Regions from separate parts of the Ketobacter nezhaii genome, predicted to be linked through region 2. Evidence: predicted binding sites of a transcription regulator. Region 2 holds the regulator's gene; each other region holds the start of a gene.
The links. Region 2 encodes sigma-54, which starts transcription at its own class of promoters, with help from an activator protein. Its sites were predicted from a motif close to ANTGGCATNNANNTTGCTNT; they were not measured.

Region 1 (7,453 bases), on a different contig from region 2:
ATAAAAATAGAAATCTTTTTTGTTGGAAACTTCCAGACCACCGGACTTCTTCGGTTTGAAATAAGTAGAGCCCTTGGGTGTATTCCGTGCCCGAAAGAAATACACAAAACCGTAGATCAATGCCAGTGTACCGGTACAGGCAACAGCGTAACGCCAGCCCTCAGGCCCACCAAAAGCCAAGGCGATAGTCGGCAATGTCATTGCAGCAGCGGCCGAACCAAAGTTACCCCAGCCCCCATACACCCCTTCGGCCAAACCAACCTGCTTTGCCGGAAACCATTCCCCGACCATACGAATTCCGATAACAAAACCGGCACCGACGAAACCCAGCATAAAGCGGCTCAGCGCCAATGTTTCATAGCTGTCGGCAAATGCAAACAGGTAGCAAAGACCGGAGGACGCAATCAGCAAGCCACTGAAAACATGACGCGGGCCGAACTTATCCACCAGAATACCGATCACAATCCGCGATGGTATGGTTAACGCAACGTTCAGGATCAATAACGCTTTTACCTGCTGCTCGGACAAATCAAAGGTTTCTTTGATCGCCATTAGCAGTGGTGCGTGGCTAAACCAGACAACAAAGGTAATAAAAAACGCAAACCAGGTAAGGTGTAACGTTCTGATGCTGGGATTTTTTACATCCAGCAGGTTCAACTTCCCATCATTCATTTGAGCTCTCCTATTGGTACTCACTCAGGCACAATCATTGGCGCGACAGACAAATCCGCATTCAGCAAAGCAACCTCCGTACCACCCCCAAAAGGAATCACACAAAAAAGAGAAAAGCCTCTCAATGGGGCAAAAACCCGCTACAAAAATCGATGGAAATTCTAATATGGTGCCTTTCGCGAGCAAGAGAGCACAGTAGTGGTGCGAATAAAAAAATCACCTACAACCAAAAACGCACCACTCACGAACCCGAAAAGAAAAAATAAAATTATATTGGTGCAAATAAAACAACAAGTGCGGCACCTGATAACCCAACCCGTCCATGGCATAGGGCTTGCTAAATACTATCGGGAAAGCCTGAGTTGCAGGCTGGTTTTTATGTGAGGAGTTGCAACGTGACAACGGATTCTGCGCCACGCAAGCCTAAGCTGGTTTTTGTCGGAAATGGTATGGCCGGCACCCGCACCCTGGAAGAACTGCTGGCTCTGACCCCGGACAAGTACGATATCAGCGTCATCGGGGACGAGCATTTCGGCAACTACAATCGCATTATGCTTTCGCCGGTGCTGGCGGGTGAGAAGACGATAGAAAGCATCATAATGAATGACGACGCCTGGTATGAGCACCATAATATTACTTTCTATAAAGGTGAGCGCGCAGCGCGCATTGATCGTGGCCGTCGCCGGATCTCGACAGCATCCGGACTGGAAATCCCTTATGACCGCCTGGTGCTGGCAACGGGATCCCGCCCCGCCCGCATCCCCGTACCCGGCAACGATCTGAACAATATTCTCACCTTCCGTGACATCAGCGACGTTCACGACATGCTGCGGCTGAGCAAAGAGAAGCAGCATGCAGCCGTTGTCGGCGGCGGTCTGCTGGGCCTGGAAGCGGCTAATGGGCTGCGCGCCCAGGGTATTCACGTCACAGTGGTCCACAGTAGCCCCAGCATTTTGAACCGACAACTGGATGAGACCGCTGCCAAAATGCTGCAACAAAGCCTGTCCGACAAAGGCATTGAATTTTGCCTTAATGCCCGCACCGTCGCCCTCAGCGGCGATCAACAAGGGGACGTACGAGAGCTGCATTTTAAAGATGGGCGCTCGCTACAGGCCGATATGGTGGTGATGGCGACAGGCGTCATCCCCAATCACGAGCTGGCCCTGAACAGCGGCTTGCCCTGTGAAAAAGGCATACTGGTCAACGATGTGCTGCAAACCTATGACCCGGCAATCTATTCCGTAGGGGAATGCATTCAACACCGGGGGGCCGTGTTCGGACTGGTGGCACCCACTTACGAGCAGGCCAAGGTGTGCGCCAACCACCTGGCTGAATTCGGTATTGCCCGTTACATTCAACAGGCGCAGGCAACCAAACTCAAAATAACCGGCATCAACGCGTTTTCTGCCGGCGATTTTCTGGGTGATGACGACGCTGAATTCATTACCTTGCACGATCGCGCCTTGAACCATTACAAAAAACTGGTCATCTCCAATGACCGCCTGATCGGTGCTGTGCTTTACGGCGATACCCAGGATGGCGCCTGGCTGTTTGATCTGATTCAACAAAAAGCGCATATTCACTCACTGCGCGATCAGTTAATCTTTGGAAAAGACTTTTGCACCCTAGAGACTAAACTGGCGGCATTACCGGAAGCTGCCTAGCGCTTGCTGTGAGTTTCTAAGCATTAAGGCTCTAAAATGGAGAGATCTTCCATCCTGAATAAAACGACCTGTCCTTATTGTGGTGTCGGCTGCGGTATTGAAATCGCCACCGACGAGCAGGGCAAAACCACGGTGCGCGGCGACACAGACCACCCCGCAAACTTTGGAAAATTGTGCTCAAAAGGTTCAACCCTGGCACATACCCTGGTGGAAGAAGGCCGCTTGCTGCACCCTAAAATCAATGGGCTGCGCGCAAGCTGGGATCAGGCTACGCAGTTTATTGGCCGCCAATTCCAACAGATTCTTGACCAGCACGGTCCCGGCTCCGTAGCCTTTTATGTTTCCGGGCAACTGTTAACGGAAGACTATTACGTTGCCAATAAATTAATGAAGGGGTTTCTCGGCAGCGCCAACATCGACACCAACTCACGGCTCTGTATGTCATCTGCGGTAGCCGCGCACAAGCGGGCCTTCGGAGAGGATGCTGTTCCGGGTTGCTACGAAGATCTGGAACTGGCGGATCTGATGATCCTGACCGGATCCAACACCGCCTGGTGTCACCCGATTTTATTCCAGCGCATCAAAGCGGCGAAAGAACAACGCCCAAAGATGAAAGTGGTGGTGATTGACCCCAGAAAAACCGCCAGCTGTGAAATTGCCGACCTGCATTTACCGATCAAGCCGGGCATGGACGTTAAACTGTTTAATGGCCTACTCCACTATCTGGCAGAACATCACAAACTGGACACAACCTATATCGCCGACCACAGCGACGGTATTCATGACACTCTGACTTATGCGCGCCAGGATGCAGCGGACCTGGACCAGGTCGCTACTGCTTGTGACCTGCCAGTACAGGATATTGCCACCTTTTATCATTGGTTCGCCCAACACGATCGTACAGTGACCTGCTTTTCCCAGGGTATCAACCAATCCAGCCAGGGCACGGACAAAGGCAACGCCATTATCAATTGCCACATTGCGACCGGCCGCATCGGCAAACCCGGCGCAACCCCCTTTTCCCTTACCGGTCAGCCCAATGCCATGGGCGGGCGCGAAGTGGGCGGCCTTTCTAACCAGTTGGCCGCGCACATGGAATTCAACGCCTCAGACCTGAAGCGGGTCAAACACTTCTGGAAAGCACCGAACATGGCCACCCACGCCGGACTAAAAGCAGTTGACCTGTTTGATGCCATAGAGCGAGGCGGTGTTAAGGCAATCTGGATTATGGGCACCAACCCGGTGGTCAGCCTACCCGATGCCGACCAGGTGAAACGGGCACTGCAAAAAGCGCAACTGGTCGTGGTATCGGACTGTATCGAACACACCGATACCAGCGCCTTCGCCCAGGTTCTATTGCCTGCTGCAGGGTGGGGCGAAAAAGACGGCACGGTCACCAATTCAGAGCGTCGCATCTCCCGCCAGCGGGGGGTACTGACGAGCGCGGGGGAAGCTCGCCAGGACTGGCGTATCCTCACCGATGTTGCTCGCGCCATGGGCTACTCGTCTCAATTTCCCTATCAAACCGCGGGCGACGTATTTCGCGAGCACGCAGCACTGACCGGGTTGGCCAACAACGGCAAACGCCAACTGGATATCAGCGAACTGGAAACCCTCAGCGACGCCGAATACGACTCATTGCAGCCTATCCAATGGCCGGTAATGGACGACATGGGCAGCGACAGACTGTACGGCAACGGTCGTTTCAGCACCCAGAATAAGAGAGCGCAATTGGTTCCCGTCCGCAGCAAGCCCACTGCCCATTTACTCACTCAGCAATGGCCACTGGCGCTCAACACGGGCCGCGTGCGCGACCAGTGGCACACCATGACCCGAACCGCACTGGCGCCGCCTCTAACCGCACACAAAGCCGAACCCTACGTAGAACTCCACCCGGACACCGCGCGCATCTACGGCATTCAACCACACAGCTTTGTGAAAGTGAGCAGCCAATGGGGCAGCGTCACGCTGAAAGCCGACATTACCGACAGCATCCGTCCAGGCGACGTGTTCGTGCCCATGCACTGGAACGATCAATGGTCCCGCAACAGCCGCATTGGCGCGGTAGTCAACCCAGCTGTCGATGCCATTTCCGGACAACCGGAATCCAAACACACGCCCTGCCTTATTGAACCCTGGCAACCCCAATGGACCGGCTTTCTGTTTTCACGCAAGAACCGGGCGGTGCCGGAAAGCCACTATGCGGCGAAAGTGCGCGGCGAGTTTTTTTACCGCTACGAACTCGCCGGGACCCAGCCCGTGCACAACTGGCATGATGTGCTGGAGCAACTGAACCTGAGCGAAGACAATCTCTCCTTACTGTACGAAGACCCCCACAGCAAAAGTTATCGCTGCGCCTGGACCGATGAAGCCGGAATTCAAGCTTGTGTTTTTATCGGTCCGGCAGACTCTTCCACCATTCGCGACGCCGATCGTGGCTGGCTATCGTCCCTGTTTGCAAAAGCCGAACTGTCGCCATTGGAGCGCAAGGCGCTGCTGTCCGGCAAAAGCCCCGCCGGAGTAGAGGACTGTGGCCGCACGGTGTGCGCTTGTTTCGGAGTCGGCGAAAAGACCATCCGCAAAGCCATAAAGGAAAACAACTTGACCAACGCAGCAGAAGTGGGCCAACTATTAAAGGCTGGCACTAACTGCGGATCCTGCGTAGCGGAGATCAAGGGGTTCCTCTGATTTAGTTGAACCCTGAAATGCACTAGAGCAGTCCAGCCAGCAGCCGATAGCACCATTCCCTGACAATCGGGGTCAATCTGCTTAATTATTTTTCAACCTGGACCGAGCAACACAGAGCAAATTTTTGCTCCACAATAAAACACAACTGCACCACCTACGCATCATAAGTGCGCTTTTTAAAATGCACCACTCCGTCATGGCAGCCTCATTCTGGTGCCTTGCATGGTGCACTGCGCACCCCGCTGCAGCATTTTGATTGAAAAAGCCGGTTTTTACGGGGTTTTCCGCTCTTTTTCACCCACTCCCACAAATTATTCACTGTTGGCACGTTAGCTGCTTTTACTGATTCGAGAGTTAATACCATCGGGCCAGGCCGGGAGTATCGCCCCGGTTATGAGTAACCAGTCGGTCGCTAGAGTGGAGTCAGTCGTGAGCAAGCAAAAATTAGTCGTTATCGGTAACGGCATGGTAGGCCAAAAATTTCTGGAACAGTTCACCGCAAAAGAGCAGGCGTCCGGTTTCGACATTATCACGTTCTGCGAAGAGTCACGGGTCGCCTACGACCGCGTGCAACTCTCTTCCTATTTTTCCGGGAAAACCGCAGACGATTTATCCCTGGTTGAAGAAGGCTTTTTTGAAAAAACAGGCGTTCAGATCCGAATGGGTGATAAAGCGGTTTCCATAGACCGCAACAATAAGGAAGTGACTTCCGCCAACGGCGAGATTATTTCCTATGACAAGCTCGTGCTGGCCACGGGTTCCTATCCGTTTGTTCCTCCTATTCCAGGCAAGGATCGCCCCGAATGTTTGGTTTACAGAACCATCGAAGACCTGGAAGCCATAGAAGCTGCTGCGGCCAAAAGCCGGGTGGGTGTGGTCGTCGGGGGCGGTCTGCTTGGTCTTGAAGCTGCAAAGGCACTGAAAGACCTGGGATTGGAAACTCACGTTATTGAATTTGCACCGCGCCTGATGGCCGTTCAAATTGACGAAGGCGGCGGCGCTATGCTGCGCAGCATGATTGAAGAGCTGGGCGTGCGCGTGCACACCGGCAAAAATACCAAGGTCATCGAAGACGGCGAAACCTGTGCGCTGAAAATGGAGTTCGCAGACGGCAGCCACCTTGAAACCGATATGATTCTGTTCTCTGCCGGAATTCGCCCGCAGGACGAATTAGCCCGCTCCAGCGGTTTGGCCATGGGCGAGCGCGGCGGTATTACCGTCAATAACTTTTGCCAGACTTCCGACGAAGACGTGTTCGCCATCGGTGAATGCGCACTGTGGAATAACCGCATTTTCGGTCTGGTAGCGCCCGGCTATCAAATGGCGCAGGTTGCGGCAGACACCATTTGCGGAGACAACGCATCGGAGTTCACTGGTGCCGACATGAGCACCAAACTGAAGCTAATGGGAGTCGACGTTGCCAGTATCGGTGACGCCCATGGCATGACCAAGGGCGCACAAAGCTACTCCATCACCGACGAGCGCAATAAGGTATACAAAAAAATTGTCGTCAGTGAGGACGGCAAGTTTATGCTCGGCGCAGTGTTGGTCGGTGACGCCGAAGACTACGGAAATCTGCTGCAGTTAATGCTCAACGAGATGGAGTTGCCGGAATACCCTGACACCTTGATTCTGCCCTTACGTGACGGCGCCGAGAAACCCTCAATGGGCGTGGATAAACTGCCGGACACTGCTCAAATTTGTTCCTGCAATAACGTCTCCAAGGGCGATATCTGTGGTGCGGTACAAAGTGGCATTACCGAACTCGGCGCCCTCAAATCCGCCACTAAAGCGGCGACCAGTTGCGGCGGCTGTGCAGCCCTGGTCGGGCAAGTTCTTAATTCCGAACTGACCAAATTGGGCATCGAAGTGAAAAAGGATTTGTGCGAACACTTCCCTTATTCACGGCAGGAACTGTATCACCTGGTGCGTGTGGACGGCATTCGCTCTTTTGAAGAGTTGATCAGCAAGCACGGGAAAGGCAAAGGCTGTGATATCTGCAAGCCGACCACCGCATCGATTCTGGCCTCCTGTTGGAATGATCACATCCTGGAAAACCAGCACGCCGGACTGCAGGACACCAATGATTACTTTATGGCGAACATGCAGAAGGACGGCACCTATTCTGTTGTACCGCGCGTACCCGGCGGTGAAATCACCCCTGACGGTCTGATTGCCATCGGCGAAATAGGCAAAAAGTACGACCTCTACACCAAAATTACCGGCGGCCAGCGCATCGACTTATTTGGTGCCCAGGTGCACGAGCTGCCACTGATCTGGAAAGAATTAATCGACGCAGGCTTTGAAAGCGGGCACGCCTACGGCAAGTCCATGCGCACTGTAAAAAGCTGCGTTGGCTCCACCTGGTGTCGTTACGGTGTGCAGGACAGTGTCGGCATGGCCATCGAAATAGAAAAGCGATATCGCGG
Region 2 (9,632 bases):
CGGGATCTTTGATCAATAACTTGGTTAATGGCAATAAACCAACGAACTGACCGGCGCGGTTGACGACATGCAGATTGTCGGTGGTATCCGGCAGAGTTTCGTGCCTGCGTAAATAACGTAAAACAACATCGAGGGTGATGTCCGGCCGGATGGTGATAATGTCGATGTTCATCAAGCCGCCGGCGGTGTCGTCGGCGTAAGACAAAATAGTTTCGATTCTGTGGCGATTCTGATCGTCGAGCGATTCGAGAATCCGTCGCATTACTGTTTTCGGAAGTTCCTGCAACAGATCGGCGAAATCATCGGTATCGAAACCTTCTACGGCACTGATAATATCTTCTGTATTTCGGTGTCGCAGGAAATAGGCTGCGATCTCTTCGTTAAGATACTGAAGTATTTCCCCTTCATCATCTTTATCAATGAGCTGCCACAGCAAATTCCGCTCCCGCGGTGGAGAGGATTCGATGAGCTTGGCGATTTCTGCCGGAGACATACCCCGTAACATGCGTCGGACATCATCAAACGTACCGCTTTCAAGGGCGTCCAGAAAGGTGTGAAGATGATCTTGAATTTCAAGGCTGGAATGATTTATCGCCATTGATCATCTCCTGTGGTGGAATAGGGGGCCTGCTCTTTTTACAAGTCTAGTGTGACAATTCAAGAATCGTTAGGTTTGCAGTGGGGGTGCGGCGACATTCTAATGAATGCCCGGTGAATTGACCAGCATCGGAATGTGCCTTGGCGTTACTGGTCGAATTATTCGGCTTCGTCGAAACGGTTGTTGATCAGTGATTCAATGTCTGACAGGGCGTCTTCGGCGTCTTTGCCGGATACCTGAACTTTGAGTTCGCTGCCTTTGCTGGCCGCCAGCATGAGCACCGACATAATACTTTTAGCATCGGCTTCCTGACCGTTGCGGTTAAGCGTAATGCGGCTTTCATAGCGGGAGGCCGTGGCGACCAGTTTTGATGCTGCTCTGGCGTGCAGTCCCAATTTGTTGATGATCGTTATCTTTTTTTCCAGGTCCATACTAAATTACCGCACTTGATCCAGCTCAAACACACCCAGATAAATGTTAAAGGCTTGCAGACGAAATAAGTGACTGGGCCAATGGGTTTTGTTACAAAAAGCCGGATTAGGGCTCAACGTCCGGGGTCGCAATCGGGTGGAAACATTTAGCGTAGTGATAGGCTTTACCCAGAGGATTAAACCAGCTTATAACTCCCTGTGTCTAGCCTGCACATTAGGGAAATCTGGTTTGAATTGTTCGGTTAGTTTTTCGGTAATGTAAACCGAGCGGTGCTGTCCACCGGTACAACCGATAGCAATGGTCATGTAGCTGCGGTTGTTGGCAACAAATCGTGGTAACCACGCAACGAGAAAAGCGCTGATATCGTCCAGCATTTCCTGAACCTGCTCATGCCCCTGCAGAAAGGTTTGGACGTCCGGATCGCGCCCGGTTTGGCTGCGCAAATTAGGAATCCAGTGGGGGTTGGGTAGACAGCGGACATCAAATACCAGGTCTGCATCACCCGGAACGCCGTTCTTAAAGCCGAAGGATTGAAACAGCAAGGCCATGCCTTCGTTACCTGCACCGACCCGTTTTTTTATCAGGTCACGTAGCTCGTGAAGGTTGAGCTTGCTGGTATTGATAATCAGGCTGGCACTGGAAGCGACCGGATGCAGCATATCGCGTTCGCGCTCGATAGCTTCATTGAGCGTATTGGTATCGTTACTGATGGGGTGCCGGCGGCGGGTTTCACTGAAACGCTTTACTAAAACAGAGTCCATCGCGTCCAGATAAATCACTTCGCTGTCGATGCCCTCCGCGCTGAGGTCACGTAAAACATTGGGCAACATTTCAAGTTGTGTGACGCTGTTGCGGGCATCGATACCGATAGCCACTTCTTTAATTTGTGGGGATTTGCGGGAGGACAGTTCGACGATCAGGTCCCGCAATAAAGTCACGGGAAGATTATCCACACAGTAATAACCAATATCCTCCAGTACGTGTAATGCAGTGGTTTTTCCGGAGCCGGAGCGACCACTGATTACCACTAGTTTCATACCGGCGTTACCAGAGCATCGTAAATAGACTGTGAGGAATGCGCGGTACGAATTTCACGGCGTCGGCTGTCATCATTAAACAAGGTGGCGATTTTGGAGAGTAAATTCAGATGCTCATCATGGGCATCTTCGGGTACCAGCAGAAAAAAAAGCATATCCACCGGCTCCCGGTCGACGGAGTCAAAATCAACACCGGACTCCAGTTTGATGAATGCGCCGATGGCGTTGTTGCAGTGGCTCGCCCGGCAATGGGGAATGGCTATACCTTTTCCCAATCCTGTGCTGCCCAGTTTTTCTCGTGAAATTAATTTGTCGAATAATTCGTTCGGGTCCAGCTCGGGGCACTGCTGGGCGATTAGCCCGGCAGCGGTTTCCAGAACTTTCTTTTTACTTCCGCCGGAGACGTCTTCAAAGACTCTTTGCGGGTTAATAATTTCAGCCAGTTCCATATTTAAGTCTTTATTCCAGGTTAAAGAATTACCAACTTTTCATCTTTTCCTTATGCTTGACCACCTGACGATCAAGTTTATCTGTCAGCATGTCTATGGCCGCGTACATATCTTCAGATTCGGCGTTGGCAAACAAATCAGCACCTTTCACGTGAATTCGCGCTTCTGCTTTTTGTCGGTTTTTTTCCACACTGAGTATGGCTTGGATGCTAGTAATGTCGTCGGTATGGCGCTCGAGTTTCTGCATTTTATCGGATACGTAGTCTTTCAATGAATCCGTTACGTCTACGTGATGTCCGCTGATGTTAATTTGCATAGGCCACTCCTTTATCGTGGTTAGATTTTACTACAACCGTATGAACTGAACTCACCTAGTTGCGGCTTTTCCCGTTGCATCCGGTTTCGGACTAAGCGGTGTTTCGTCGAAACATCGCTTGGAAAACCTGTAAACTTCGACACGCGGTCAGACCAATCGTTTCCTTTCGTTGGAGGGCGGAATCATCATGGCCTCACGGTATTTCGCTATGGTGCGCCGTGCTACCTTAATATCCTGTTCTTCCAGTATGTTGGCAATTTTGCTATCACTCAACGGTTTTTTGGGGTTTTCGGCTGCAATCAGTTTCTTGATAATAGCGCGGATTGCTGTGGACGAGCATTCACCGCCGGAATTCGTGCTCAAATGGCTGGAGAAAAAGTATTTCAGCTCGAAAATACCCCGGGGGGTATGCATAAACTTTTGCGTGGTCACACGGGAAATCGTTGATTCATGCATGCCCACGGCTTCGGCAATGTCGTGTAGCACTAGCGGCTTCATGGCTTCTTCGCCTTGCTCCAGGAAGCCGATCTGATGTTCCACTATTTTGGTGGATACCTTGAGCAATGTTTCGTTGCGGCTCTGTAAGCTTTTGATAAACCAGCGGGCTTCCTGCAGATTGTTTTTAAGGAAGGTGTTATCGCTGCTGTTATCGGCTCGTTGTATCAGGGAGGCATAGTTGCCGTTGACCCTGAGCCGGGGAGTGGCATCGGGGTTGAGTTCCACCCGCCAGCGTCCTTTGTCCTTGCTGACAATAACATCGGGAATGACGTATTGCGTATCATCGGTTTCGATGCTGCTGCCAGGATAGGGGTTGAGTGACTGAATCAGGGAGATCGCTGATTTCAACCGCGCCTCAGACAGCTTCCCTTTGCGCATGATGGTTGCAAAGTCCCTGGAGCCGAGGGTTTCCAGGTAAGTATCAACCACCAGGATGGCGTCATCCCGGGAGGGCTCGGATTTGTCCATTTGCTTCAGCTGGATTAACAGGCATTCACGTAGGTCCCGCGCGGCCACACCCGGGGGATCAAACTGTTGGATACGGTGTAACACGGCGACAACTTCTTCCAGCGATATCGGCTGGCCTTCGTCGTCTTCGTCCGGTTGCAAGACAATGCCCAGGTTGTCGAGTTCTTCCTGCTGTAAGCGGATCAGGTCGGATATAACGTCTTTTTGTGCCAGCACGCTTTCCCTGATATCTTCAACGGATTGCGTCAGGTAGCCTTTGTTGTCTACAGCTTCTATTACCGCCATTGCTATCATCTGGTCAACATCGGACATGGTAGTCAGATTGAGTTGCCACATTAGTGAATCGTAGATGGATTCCGGTGCGCTGTTTCGGCTTTCATAGTCAAAATCATCGTCGTCTCCACCACTGCCGCTGCTGCCGCTGAGGGTGGAGCCCGAACTGTCGTACATGGTATCCCAGTCGCTGTCGACAGGAAGCTCATCTGATATTTGTTTACCTTCGAGATCGACGGATGCGTCTTCAGCGGATTGAGTGCTGTTTTCGCTTTTGACTTCGCTCGCCTGGGTGAAATCCGGCACGCTGTCGGATTCAGCCAGGTTGTCGGTTTTCTCTGTCTTGTTATCGGTCTCAGTATTGCTGTTGTCGTCACCGGATTCTTCGACGTCCAGCAGTGGGTTGGCTTCCAGTGCTTCTTGGATTTCTGCCTGAAGGTCAAGAGTAGACAATTGCAGCAAGCGGATAGCCTGCTGCAATTGCGGCGTCATGGTAAGGTGTTGACCAATTTTTAGCTGTAAAGTTGGCTTCATTGATACCCGTTTCGACTTCTATCAACTGCTTGAACGATGAAAAGCCACCATCCAATGCGCTTTCACCCGGATTCTGCTATCAATCATTATTGCTATAAATATCAATTGCTTAGCTGGATTGCACTGTAGGTCCTTCTAACTAATTGTAAGAGGTGTCGCGCAGCAAAGCAATTTACATGCCTGAAAATGCTTAGAACATTTACATCTGAAATTGATTTCCCAGATAAACCTCTCTGACTTTTTGGTTTTGAAGAATGAGAGAGGGCTCTCCCTCGGCAATAATATGTCCTTCACTCACTATGAACGCATTCTCACAAATATCCAGAGTGTCACGCACGTTATGGTCTGTTATCAGGACCCCGAGACCACGATCCCTCAATTGGCTTATGATCTGTTTGATATCCGCCACGGAAATGGGGTCAACACCGGCGAAGGGCTCGTCCAACAGAATAAAAGCCGGGTCGGTTGCTAGTGCTCGGGCAATTTCAACACGGCGTCTTTCTCCACCGGATAATGACATGCCCAGAGAGTCGGCGATATGGCCAATGTGGAATTCTTTTAATAGCTGATCGAGCTTTTGTTTTCGTTCCGCTCGGGACAAATCCTTGCGGGTTTCCAGAATAGCCATGATGTTTTCTTTTACTTTAAGCCGCCGGAAAATGGAGGCTTCCTGAGGCAGATAGCCGATGCCTTTCGACGCTCTGCCGTGCATGGGTAGATGTGTGATTTCGGTGTCGTCTATTACGATGCGCCCTTTGTCTTGCGGCACGATACCGATAATCATATAAAAGCAGGTGGTTTTTCCGGCCCCATTTGGACCTAGCAAACCAACAATTTGTCCACTTTCTATTGAGATCGAAACATCTTCGACTACGGCACGGCCTTTGTAACTTTTTGCCAGATTGGATGCGGTTAATCTACTCATTACTTTATTTCTTTTCCGGTGTTGGTTCGGCTGCAGCAGGTAATATCATTTCAACGCGACGCTTTATATCACCGGGTTTGTGGTCTTTGGTTTCGCCTTGCGCCTGCAAACGCTGGCTTTGAATTTCGTAAAGAATTTCCTCCCCGCGGAAAATATTATCTTCCTGGACAATGGATGCGCTTCTTTTTAGCAGTAATTTTTGATCGATCACCATGTAATCAATGCGTTTTGCTTTGGCAATCACTTCCGATTGGTTGGGTTCGGGCACCTGGGAAAAGAGGGCCGGCGCACCGTCTGCCATGACCTTATCCACTTTACCTTCAATGGTCTGGATGCTTAATTTATCCGCGACTATTTTGAGGGTACCCTGAATCAGGACAACGCTGCCGGTGTAGACAGCCATGCCACTTTTCTCATCAATCAGTGCTGTGTCAGCAACGATCTTTAGCGGTTTATTGCGGTCACTGTCCAGTGCCATTGCGGGAGCGGATAGCCACAGGCAAAGTAGGCACAGAAGACGGTTAAGATTTATCTGGTTCATAAATGCTGGTTACTTTTTCTCTTAAGGTAATGCGGTTGGTGTTCAGATCTGCTTCCAATCCGGTTGCTTCAATGTAAATACCACTTTGCCGGATGATAACGCGGTCGTCGGTGGTGGCGAAGGACTCTTTCGGTTTCAACAGCAGCGTCTCTGTTTCCAGGGTGGGGGCTTCTTTAAGCCCTTTTTCCGCAAAATTGATTTGTTTAATTACGACATTGCCGGTGAGGTGCAGTTCTTCACCTTCGTTATCTGAAACGGCCTCGGCGGAACTGGTTTGCCAGGTTGCGACCGTTTCCTGAAATAAGGTGATATCAGGGCGGATCATTAAGTTGCGGTCAGTCGCAAGATACTGGAGCATCGATTCCGCCCTGAGCTCGTATTCCTTGTTCCCGTCCTGGTCGAAATTGTCCTGCTTCACCGTGATGGCGGTAAGGTCGGGCAGGTCAACGTCGGAACTGATGACATCTTGCGGCGCGAACCACGCGTCCCATTTGTGATAGGTGTAGAGCGCGAGTACTGCAAGCGTAAGCAGGGTATTAAAAATAAAAATTTGCTGGCGGTTTTTCATGATTTAGGATCAGAACTATCGAGCAAGAAGCGTTGCTGTACCGCATCCAGGTGACCTTGAGCTGACATCAACCACTCACAAAGCTCTCTGACCGCACCTTCGCCCCCGTTCTTCTCTGTGATGATGTCTGCATGCTGGCGTATGATGGGCAATGCATCTGCCACGGTGACGCCAATACCGGCAAATTGTATCGCAGCTAGGTCTGGCAGATCGTCCCCCATATAGGCCACTTGTTCTGCTGTCAGGTTCAGCTCAGATAGCAGCTCTGCCAAAGCGCGTCGCTTGTCCTCTCGGCCTTGTATGACGTTGTCAATTTTCAGGTCTTTGGCTCGGCGGAGCACCAGTTCAGATGTGCGTCCGGTAATGATGGCGACTTCAACGCCGGTCTCGCGCAACAGGTTTAAACCCAGACCGTCCTTCACGTTGAAGGCTTTTATCTCATCGCCGAGACTAGTGAAATAGAGCCTGCCATCGGTCATCACGCCATCGACATCGAACGCAACCAACTTTATTTTCCGTGCTTTGCTTTGTAATTCTTCAGTCATTATGGTCTCGGGTAAAAACTCCGTTCACATTACCCCTGCACGCAGCAGGTCATGCATATTCAGTGCGCCGATCGGGGTGCCGCTTTTATCCACGACCATCAGTGCGGTGATTTTGCTTTTGTCCATCATGTTCAGCGCTTCCACAGCCAGAATGTGGGGGCTGATGGTTTTAGGGTTCGCGGTCATCACTTTTTCAATACTGGTGGTTTTTGTGTTCAACCCCTGATCCAGCATCCGGCGTAAGTCACCGTCAGTAAATACGCCGATCAACTTATTATTGTGATCGACGATGCCGGTCATGCCGAGCCCTTTGCTACTCATTTCAAGCAGTGCATCGCTGATGGTCACTGCTTTCGCAACCAGCGGGATTTTATCACCGCTGTGCATAATGTTTTCCACTAATAGTAGTAGGCGTCTTCCCAGACTTCCGCCGGGGTGAGAAAGTGCAAAATCGTCAGCGGTAAATCCCCGGGCTTCCAGCAGCGCTACTGCGATGGCATCGCCCATCACCAGGGTAGCGGTAGTGCTGGCTGTGGGGGCCAGTCCAAGCGGACAGGCTTCTTCTTTAACACTGATATCAAGATGGACATCGGCCTGGGTTGCAAGCGGTGATTGGTTGTCGCCTGCCATACTGATGAGCGGGGCGCCTTTGCGCTTTATCAACGGTACGATATTGACAATTTCTTCGGTTTTACCCGAGTTAGAAATGGCGATCACTACATCTTCGCCGGTAATCATGCCCAGGTCGCCGTGACTGGCTTCACCCGGATGAACAAAAAAAGACGGGGTGCCTGTGCTGGCCAGTGTTGCCGCAATTTTGTTGCCGATATGGCCGGACTTCCCCATTCCTGTGATGATGACCCGGCCTTTGCATTGCATCAGAATCTCGCAGGCATTTTGAAAATTCTTATCGATCCTGGCCAGAAGTGCATGGGTGGCGGCTGTCTCAATTTCTATAACCCTGCGACCGGATTGAATAAACTCGTCGCCGTCTTGTCTGGTATTCATTTCAGCAATCGCCTTAAATTCGAAGTTTCAATGTGGCACAGTGTAAACCAAATCAAGCCGAGGCCGTAATGGTCTGTTGATAGAGTATCGCCAGATAGGCTAAATAGGCTGCCAGTAGAATGCCGCCCTTGATTCTGGAGAGCTGCCTTGCTTTTCTTGGCAGAAACATAAACAAGGCCAGCAACAGCGTAACACCGCACATAACCCCATAATCACGAATCAGCGTGGTAGAGCTGATTTCAATCGGATGGATCACGGCCGCAGCGGACAGCACTGCCAGCAGATTCAGGATATTGGAACCGACGATGTTTCCGAGCGCGATATCATGATGCTTTCGCAGCGCGCTGGCGATGGATGCGGCTAATTCCGGCAGGCTGGTGCCGATAGCAACAATCGTAAGACCGATGATCACTTCGCTTATCTGCATGGCTCGGGCTATTTCAATTGCTCCCCACACCAATAAGCGTGAAGATCCGATGAGAACCACAGTGCCGACAATAAACCAAAAGGTCGATTTCCCCTTGCTGGGGCCTTGGATGTCGTCTTGCGTTGTCTGCTCAATCAGTTCGTCCTGATGTTCGCTTTTATAGCGAAATAACAGATACATCAGGAGTATCAGCATGACAATCATGACAAAAGCATCGGTTTGGGTAAGCTGGTTGTCGCTACACAGGAAGCCGACGCCTGCGGTGACGGCGATGAGGGCAGGTAAGTCTTCTTTAAGGAGTCCGGATTGAATGGGAAGGGCAGCGATTATTGCTGTTACCCCCAGAACCAAACCAATATTGGCAATATTGGAGCCAATAGCGTTGCCAAGGGCGAGCTCTGGTGCTCCGGACAAAGCTGACATGATGGAAACAACGATTTCCGGGGCGGATGTGCCGAGGGCAACGATAGTCAGCCCGATCATCGCTTTTGACATGCCCAGGGCGCTAGCGAGGCCGACTGCACCGTCGACAAATTTGTCTGAGCTCCAGACCAGCAAAATTAAGCCGGCCACAATGGCCAGGAGGGCAACCAGCATGTGTCAATTCCACATTAAAACAAGCACTGCAATGTAATGGCTATCTTGTCCCTATGCAAGCCAGGGGCTTGCGCATTGGCCAGTTTTTCCTTTTAATCACAAGATGATATAGTTCAGCTCTTGTTTTTGGAATTGCCGGGAGCAACCAAAAAGGCCTTTCATGTCAGCAGACTCTCAGAATTACGTCGAAATCGCCGGCCTGTCGTTTAATCGCGGCAACCGGGTAATCTATGACAATATCAACTTGGTTATCCCGAAAGGTAAAGTGACGGCAATAATGGGCCCGAGCGGGACCGGTAAAACCACCTTGCTACGTCTCATCGGTGGCCAATTGAAGCCCGACAGCGGCAGCATCCTGGTCGATGGCCATAATATTCCTGAGCTGGGCCGGAGTGAGTTATTCCAGGTTCGTAGCA
Region 3 (7,453 bases), on a different contig from region 2:
CCGTTCATCGTCACCTTGGCAGACCAGGCATCAACCAGGCTATCCTCGAGTTGCAGCCCCGCCATGAATAACGCATTGCGTTCCTGGGTGCTCAACCACCGCTGCGCCTTTATCTCGTCGGCAAGGGAATAACTCAGCTCTAAGGCATAGTCTTTATGGATGCCCTGTTCCATTAACAAATAAATGATCCAGGCCTGATCCCGTATCACACTGCCGTAGTCGCCCAGATATTGATTTGGTAAACGTTGCTTGAGTAAAGCTTCGTTAATTGCAACTTCAGCCCGGGCTTTGTCACCGGTTAATTGCAGTGCAATACCCAACTGTAATAATGGCAAACCGGAAGCACTGTTTTTACGGTAGCGATCGTGCAAAATGCGTATGGATGACAGTGATGCCTGATTGTCCTTTGCCAGCACGTAGGCCGCATAGGCTTTATAAGCAAAACGATAATGATCGATGTCTTCACTGTAGCGGTTTTCAAACAATCCGTTTCCGCTTTGAATATAACCTTTTAACCGTTTAAAGGTGGCATCACGCAGGCTCTTCGGCACACTATAGCCCTGCTTTTCTGCAACCAGCATAAAGTCCGCAACATAAGCCGTAAGCCAGTGCTGCTCCGGTGAGTCATCGCTCCATAAACCGAATCCACCGTTGCTCAACTGCATCCCGGCGATTCGGGTAAAGGCTTGATCCATCCGTTTCTTACGCGCAAGTTCAGAGACTTTTTTCATATTGTAACGCTGCTGAATCTGCTCACTGGCATAAGCATAGGGGTAGCTGGCGCTGGTGGTTTGTTCCAGACAGCCGTAGGGGTATCGTAATAAACCCTGGATCTGGGAAGGCAAACCCAAATCGGCTTTGTTACCCAGCGACATTATCATCTCGGCACTGGACGGGTGGATGCCCGCCATCAATTCAGCCCCCAGGGATGCCGTTTCAGATTCACTCAGAACCGCTTTTTGTGAACGTGATTCAGCCGCATAGCCTGGCCTGATATTTAACTGCCACTCTCGATCAATTGCGCGGAACCCTGCGCCGGTAACATGGATACGCACTTTACCCGGTTCAACTGCTGCGCTGTGCAAAGCAAAGGTCAGCGTTGTCTTTTGATCCTGCTGCAGTTGAATGGTTCGAGTCTGAGTAGCAGGCGTCAATCCGGCACCGGTTTCGATCTCCACCGTTAACTGCTGATCCTGCCCACTAAGATTGTGTAGATCCAACGCGCCTTGCGCCTGATCATCCAGTGCCAGAAAACGCGGCAAACTAAGTTGTGTCACCAGCGGTGCTGCAATCGTGGTTTCCTGTTCGCTACTGCCGAACTGCGCCGCGCCGAATGCCAAAGCCATCAGACGCAGTTTGCCGTTGAAATAAGGTAACGGAAAGTTGACCTGCGCCCTGCCCTGTTGGTCTAATTTCACAGGCCCATTGAACAACGAAACGATCTGCACATCCGCTTGCGCCTCTTTACCACCACGACTCAGGTCCGCATCGCCACCGAAACGGATTCGAGCTTTATCAAACTCGTTTAACTCTATCACTTTGCCATACAGGTCACGGCTATCAACAGCGTATCGTCGTCGCCCGAAAAACCCATGAAACGGATCCGGGGTTGTGAAATCACTGATATTCAACACTCCGACATCGACCGCAGCCAGCGTCACATAGCCATTGGCGAAGGGCTTTCCGGACGCATCAGTCACAACCACCTGACTTTCCAGCATTGCATCCGGTCTGGTTTTATCCGGTGCGTCTATTCGGACTTGTAATGCCCGCGGGCTCCGATCCAACGGCAGATGCAGCAAGCCGAAAGCTCTGTTTGGCGTGATCTGTTGCTTGCGGCTCGCCCCCCTCAGCACGACTGCTGAAATATAAAGATTATGTTGATTCCAGGCTGCATCGATGGGAATGTCGATACTGGTTTGGGTTTCCTTCAGAGTGACACGCTTAATCCATAAAGGCTGATCGGATTCCACCATAATAATGGCGTCGCCGGCATGGGGACTGTTGATGCTTAATTTTGCCGTCTCCCCTGCTTTATACGCTTCCTTATCCAGGGCCAGGGTTACCGCATCCGGTCGCATAGAGCGATCAGACTGTTGATTTTCCTGCCAGCGGGAGTACCAGTCGGCACCGGCCTGAAAGCGGACACTGGTAACCATCTTGGTTACCGGGTCTGTTACTACTAAACGATAGCGCCCCCAATCCACGTTAAATTGTACCTGGTTGTTTTCGTTTGCTCTCAGGTCAATATTTTTTGCGGCGACAACGTATTCTTTCTCCGTATACTCATAATGCCAGCCGTTATTATCATCGTACGACCAGAAATACTGCCGATCTTCCCGAACCAGATTGGCCTGCACCTGCCCGGATGGTAACTGCTTACCACTTGAATCCACTCTAATTACATCAAAGGTCACCTCGGAATTGGCATCCGGATTTTTTTCACCAAAAGAAGGCCTCACGCCCAGCATGGGCTCCTTGGGCCAGACCTGCGCCCGGTAACTACGAACTACGGGACGCCCGCCGCTTTCATACAAACTGCTGATGAGTTGAACCTGCAAAGGGGATTTGGCTTTTTCCCAACGGCGCCCGATATCCACGATGACATTGCCCTCGTCATCCAGAAATTGATCTGCAAGTTCAAATTTTTTATCGTTGATATTATCCAGCTCATTACCGAACAGAAAGCCCTTGTACTTATCCATTGGTTGCCGCAATAAACCAATCTGTACACGATTGCTGAGCCGATTCCCTGCTGCCGGTGCACCATATAAATACATGCCGTTCAGGGGAATACGGACAGCCTCCTGACTGTTAAATACCAATGGCGTCTGTTTTCCCTGATTAAACTGCAGAACCAATCGCTCCGGAAGAAATTCTTCCACTTTAAAACGATGATGTACCACTCCGGATGCCAGATTACTAATATCAAAAGTCCAATTGCCGGTGGCACTGTTACCGGGCAAAGTAAATTGATATTGGTAAAAACCCAAGTCTTGGGACACCAAAATGGCTTGCTGTACCACCTGTCCATCGGGTGTATGGATGCGCACATTCAGGTTTTGTTTTTGCGTTAACCGGCCGTCGCCATCCCGTAGCAAAATATTGAAATCCACGGTCTCACCTGGGCGATATAAATCTCGGGGTGTATAAACAAACGCTTCCTGCGGCAACTGCGGACGCTTACCCAAATCAAATTCCGACAAGTCCAGAGCCGGTCCTGTAAGCTCCAACACAGCGGTATGTTTGTTGTTGTGCGCCACCAGCAAACGAGCCTCTTTATTTTTAGCCGTAAACTGTACATCTCCCTGGGGCGAGGTTTTTCGTTCCTGAATCACATTGCCTTTATCATCCAACAATTGCACCGTTAAACCTTTTATCGGTTTCGCGGTGGTCAATGAGGACGCCATTATCCACAACTCATTGCCATAGTCCCTAGCCTGTAAACCAATATCCGTCACCACAAAATGCGTACTGCTTTGCTGGTAATCGTAACTGCCGGGAATCTCCATCACCGCCACATACAAACCCGGTTGCGCCAGTTCATCGATCCCCTCTACATCAATGGATTGGGTGGTCAGGGTATTGGCCGGCGGGTCCAGCACAAAGCGACCGCTATAAACCAACTCCCCCCAACTACTCAGTTGAGAAAACCCGCGAAAGCGATGATGGTAACTGTTTTGAATACTGGAAAAATACAGGTTCATTTTTTGCGGATTGATACGGTGGAAATGGATATCCACTTCTTTCACATTGATCACACTTACCGGAATGCCGCTGCTTAATCCAGCCGGCAATACACTGCCTTTGGATGCAAAACTGACGCTGGGATTGATATTGCGGGTTTTAATTTTCTGGCTGGTCGATAGCTCTAGCGTGGCGCCGGTCAATCCCGGCAGACCCCGGTGCACAGATACCTCGTATTGTGTTTTGGGTTGGGTAGCAGTGAAGTACGCCATCTTCTTATCATCCGAGGTGACCCAGGCACCGTCCACCACCCGACCGTTATCCGTGTTAACCGAAAAGAAAGGTTGTAAGTCCTGCTCCGTATCCAGCGGCACCGACAGGGTTACCGCCAGCATATTTCGTCCTTTCCACTCCCGTTCCGACACGTCCAGCACCCGCAACCCAGTATCGGCATAACGAGCGTTCAGGCTCGCGACACTCTGTATTGCTTGACCGTTCGGCTCAGCATCGCCCGACGGCGCAGTTTCAACCCCAGTAGGTGCCGGTGAGCTGGCCCGGCCGGCCTGTTCCGGCTCTGAACAAGCGCTCATTATGACCAGCAGCAGTGTCAGTAACATTCGATTTATCGGCACGGTAAAGCTCCACAGAAATTGAATTCTGGGCTCACTATACCCTAACGATGACAGCGAATTATGATGAATTATAACGGTCGCAGGACAGTTTATGACGCCCTGAAGAAGGCATTTTTTGCACCAATATAGCGCCCAAACAACCCTAAAGTTCTCTTGTGGTGCGAAAATCAAATGGATACACACCATAATCGGCAGCTAAAATCCTCTACAGCATTTTTCATCTCATTGATTTTTATAATTTTTAAGGGGATCACCTTCGCTACCGCCCCACAACCACCCGCCAAGCTCTAAAATGGTGCAATATTTGCTTGTTTGGCTAACGAATACGAGGCACAGAAACCTCGATAATTGACGTGGCAACCGCCGGGTGTCCGTTGCACATTACGATGTTCTTGATTGTTGCGCTTGAACAAATTGACTGAATCACTAATAGGGGAAGTACTTTGAACACACTTAATCTCGACAGCATTAATTCCGCTGTTGAAACAATGATGAACGGTGCCAACACCATGTTCATCTTGCTGGGAGCAATCATGGTTTTGGCCATGCACGCCGGATTCGCATTCCTGGAGGTGGGCACCGTTCGCCATAAAAACCAGGTTAATGCGCTCGTTAAAATCATGACCGATTTTGGTATATCCACTCTGGCTTATTTCTTTATTGGTTATCAGGTGGCCTATGGCGTCGATTTCTTTGCGGGTGCTGCTGAACTGACCCAAAATAACGGCTATGAACTGGTTAAGTTTTTTTTCCTCCTGACCTTTGCTGCTGCAATTCCGGCGATTGTGTCCGGCGGCATTGCTGAACGGGCCCGGTTTTATCCCATGCTGCTATCGTCAGCGCTCATCGTTGCCGTTGTATACCCCTTCTTCGAGGGCTTGATCTGGAACGGCAACTATGGCTTCCAAGCATGGTTGGAAGAACAATTCGGCGCAGGCTTTCATGACTTTGCCGGATCCGTAGTAGTGCATGGGGTCGGCGGCTGGATTGCGTTCGCGGCAGTTGCGTTACTGGGTTCGCGTAAGGGCCGCTATCGGGATGGAAAGGTCATGGCTTTTGCCCCTTCGAATATACCCTTTTTAGCGCTAGGGGCCTGGATTCTGACAGTAGGCTGGTTCGGTTTTAACGTGATGTCGGCCCAAACCCTGGACGGTATTTCCGGGCTAGTGGCTGTTAATAGCCTGATGGCCATGGTCGGCGGTACCGTTGTGGCGTTGGTGGTCGGGCGCAACGATCCGGGCTTTATTCATAACGGCCCGTTGGCCGGCTTGGTGGCCGTGTGTGCGGGATCGGATCTGATGCATCCGATCGGTTCCCTGATTGTGGGTGGCGTAGCTGGCGGTTTGTTTGTATTTGTCTTCACTACCGCCCAAAACAAATTTCCCAAGTTTGATGATGTATTGGGTGTCTGGCCGCTACACGGCCTTTGCGGTGCCTGGGGCGGTATTGCTGCTGGCATCTTCGGGGCTGAAGGGATGGGAGGCTTAGGCGGGGTGAGCTTGGTATCGCAACTCATCGGTACCGCGGCTGGCATCGCGATTGCGCTGATTGGTGGTTTTATCATATACGGTGTTGTAAAAGCCGTAATTGGCTTGCGACTGGATGAAGAAGCTGAGTTCATCGGTGCTGATTTAGCCATTCATAAGATCGGCTCAACCAGCGAAGAGTAAGCCGAAAAATCCTCTTTTCCACCCCCGGTGACCACACTGCCCGGGGGGGGTTATTTTCCTGCAAAAGTCTCTTGCTGCAACCTCAATACTGTATATAATTACAGTATTCCATGTTATTGAGTGTACGACATGTCTGCGGCCAAAGCGAACCTGAACCAGTTATTACAGCACCCCGCCATCTGGCGTGCCGCTGATACAGCGCGTTCACGGCAGTACCGGCAACAACAAACCGACACCCTGCCCAGCGGCTTTAGCGCTCTGGATCAGGCGCTTCCCGCAGGCGGTCTTCCAACCGATAATGTCGCTGAAATCCTCTGCCCTCATTGGGGCTGCGGCGAAACGGAACTGCTCTCCTCAGCACTGGCCCTGCTCAGTCAGCAATCACGCTGGCTGGTGTGGGTCAACCCGCCCTGGCTGCCCTATGCTCCGGCATTGCAGCAGCAGGGCATCCAATTAGAAAACACCCTGGTAGTGCACTGCCGGGATGATCAATCCATTTTATGGGCCATGGAGCAATGCCTCAGCTCAGGTGCCTGCAGCGCGGTGCAAGGCTGGCCCGGCAACCCCTTGCCAAAGCAAATCCGGCGGCTGCAACTGGCGGCACAAAAAGGTCGGAGCCTGGGTCTGTTAATGCGCCCGGACAGCCACCTGCAACAACCCTCACCGGCTCCGCTGCGCTTGCAAATGGGCCCCCTGCAACAACACCTCCAAGTACGCGTAGTGAAATGCAAAGGACATTGGGGCAGCGATTGGTTAGCACTGAACTGACATGTTATGGGCTTGTTTACACTTTCCGGCACTGGCTCTGAACCTGGTGGAACAAGGGCTCCCCCGGCCGCAGCCTTCGGTGGTGGAAATCACCCGCAAAAACCAGCGGCTGGTGCTGCATGCCAACTCGTTGGCATTGCAGGCCGGTGTAATCCCAGGCATGACTATCCCCACCGCTCAAGGCCTGGTGAATGAACTGCATTGTCAGGTCTATGATCAACGCGCGGAAAGTAAAGCCCTGCAACAACTGGCTAACTGGGCCTATGAATTCACCCCTCATATCCAGACCCACGGTAGCCATAGTCTGCTGCTGGAAGTCAGCCATTCACTGAAACTGTTTCAAGGGCAACACGCTCTGGCGCAACGTCTATTACAGCGTCTTCCCCCTGGATTTGAACCTTTCGCCTTAACCTTTTGCGAAACCCCCATGGCTGCTCTGCTGTTTGCCCAGGCTCACGAAGGCTGCAACCGGGCGCTTTTTTTTTCGCTGCAGGATTTACCCGACTACGATGTGCAATGGCTGAGTATTCCCGCAGCGCAAAAAGCGCTGCTCTATAGCATGGGGCTGAAAACCCTGAGCCAGTTAACAGAACTACCTCGGGATACTCTATCGAAGCGGTTTGGTATTGAGTTCAGCGGCTACCTGAACCGCTTACTGGGACAGCAGGCAGACCCTCTGCCAAATTGGGTTTTACC

Region 1: the regulator sigma-54 is predicted to act here: its motif matches at 5,345-5,364, upstream of nirB (nitrite reductase large subunit NirB).
Region 3: the regulator sigma-54 is predicted to act here: its motif matches at 4,611-4,630, upstream of FT643_RS20150 (ammonium transporter).

What each region holds. Positions count from the first base shown of each region.
Region 1 covers NZ_VRKW01000002.1:29,295-36,747, forward strand. The annotation lists gene FT643_RS04165 (NarK family nitrate/nitrite MFS transporter) at 1-672, opposite strand, end outside; gene FT643_RS04170 (NAD(P)/FAD-dependent oxidoreductase) at 1,068-2,336, shown strand; gene FT643_RS04175 (nitrate reductase) at 2,373-5,024, shown strand; gene nirB (nitrite reductase large subunit NirB) at 5,418-7,453, shown strand, end outside.
Region 2 covers NZ_VRKW01000001.1:854,539-864,170, reverse strand. The annotation lists gene mgtE (magnesium transporter) at 1-598, opposite strand, end outside; gene FT643_RS03755 (HPr family phosphocarrier protein) at 757-1,029, opposite strand; gene rapZ (RNase adapter RapZ) at 1,216-2,067, opposite strand; gene ptsN (PTS IIA-like nitrogen regulatory protein PtsN) at 2,064-2,516, opposite strand; gene hpf (ribosome hibernation-promoting factor, HPF/YfiA family) at 2,545-2,832, opposite strand; gene FT643_RS03735 (RNA polymerase factor sigma-54) at 2,980-4,605, opposite strand; gene lptB (LPS export ABC transporter ATP-binding protein) at 4,805-5,530, opposite strand; gene lptA (lipopolysaccharide transport periplasmic protein LptA) at 5,535-6,071, opposite strand; gene lptC (LPS export ABC transporter periplasmic protein LptC) at 6,052-6,639, opposite strand; gene FT643_RS03715 (KdsC family phosphatase) at 6,636-7,184, opposite strand; gene FT643_RS03710 (KpsF/GutQ family sugar-phosphate isomerase) at 7,209-8,192, opposite strand; gene FT643_RS03705 (calcium/sodium antiporter) at 8,245-9,216, opposite strand; gene FT643_RS03700 (ATP-binding cassette domain-containing protein) at 9,377-9,632, shown strand, end outside.
Region 3 covers NZ_VRKW01000016.1:70,934-78,386, reverse strand. The annotation lists gene FT643_RS20155 (alpha-2-macroglobulin family protein) at 1-4,319, opposite strand, end outside; gene FT643_RS20150 (ammonium transporter) at 4,808-5,989, shown strand; gene imuA (translesion DNA synthesis-associated protein ImuA) at 6,119-6,757, shown strand; gene FT643_RS20140 (Y-family DNA polymerase) at 6,759-7,453, shown strand, end outside.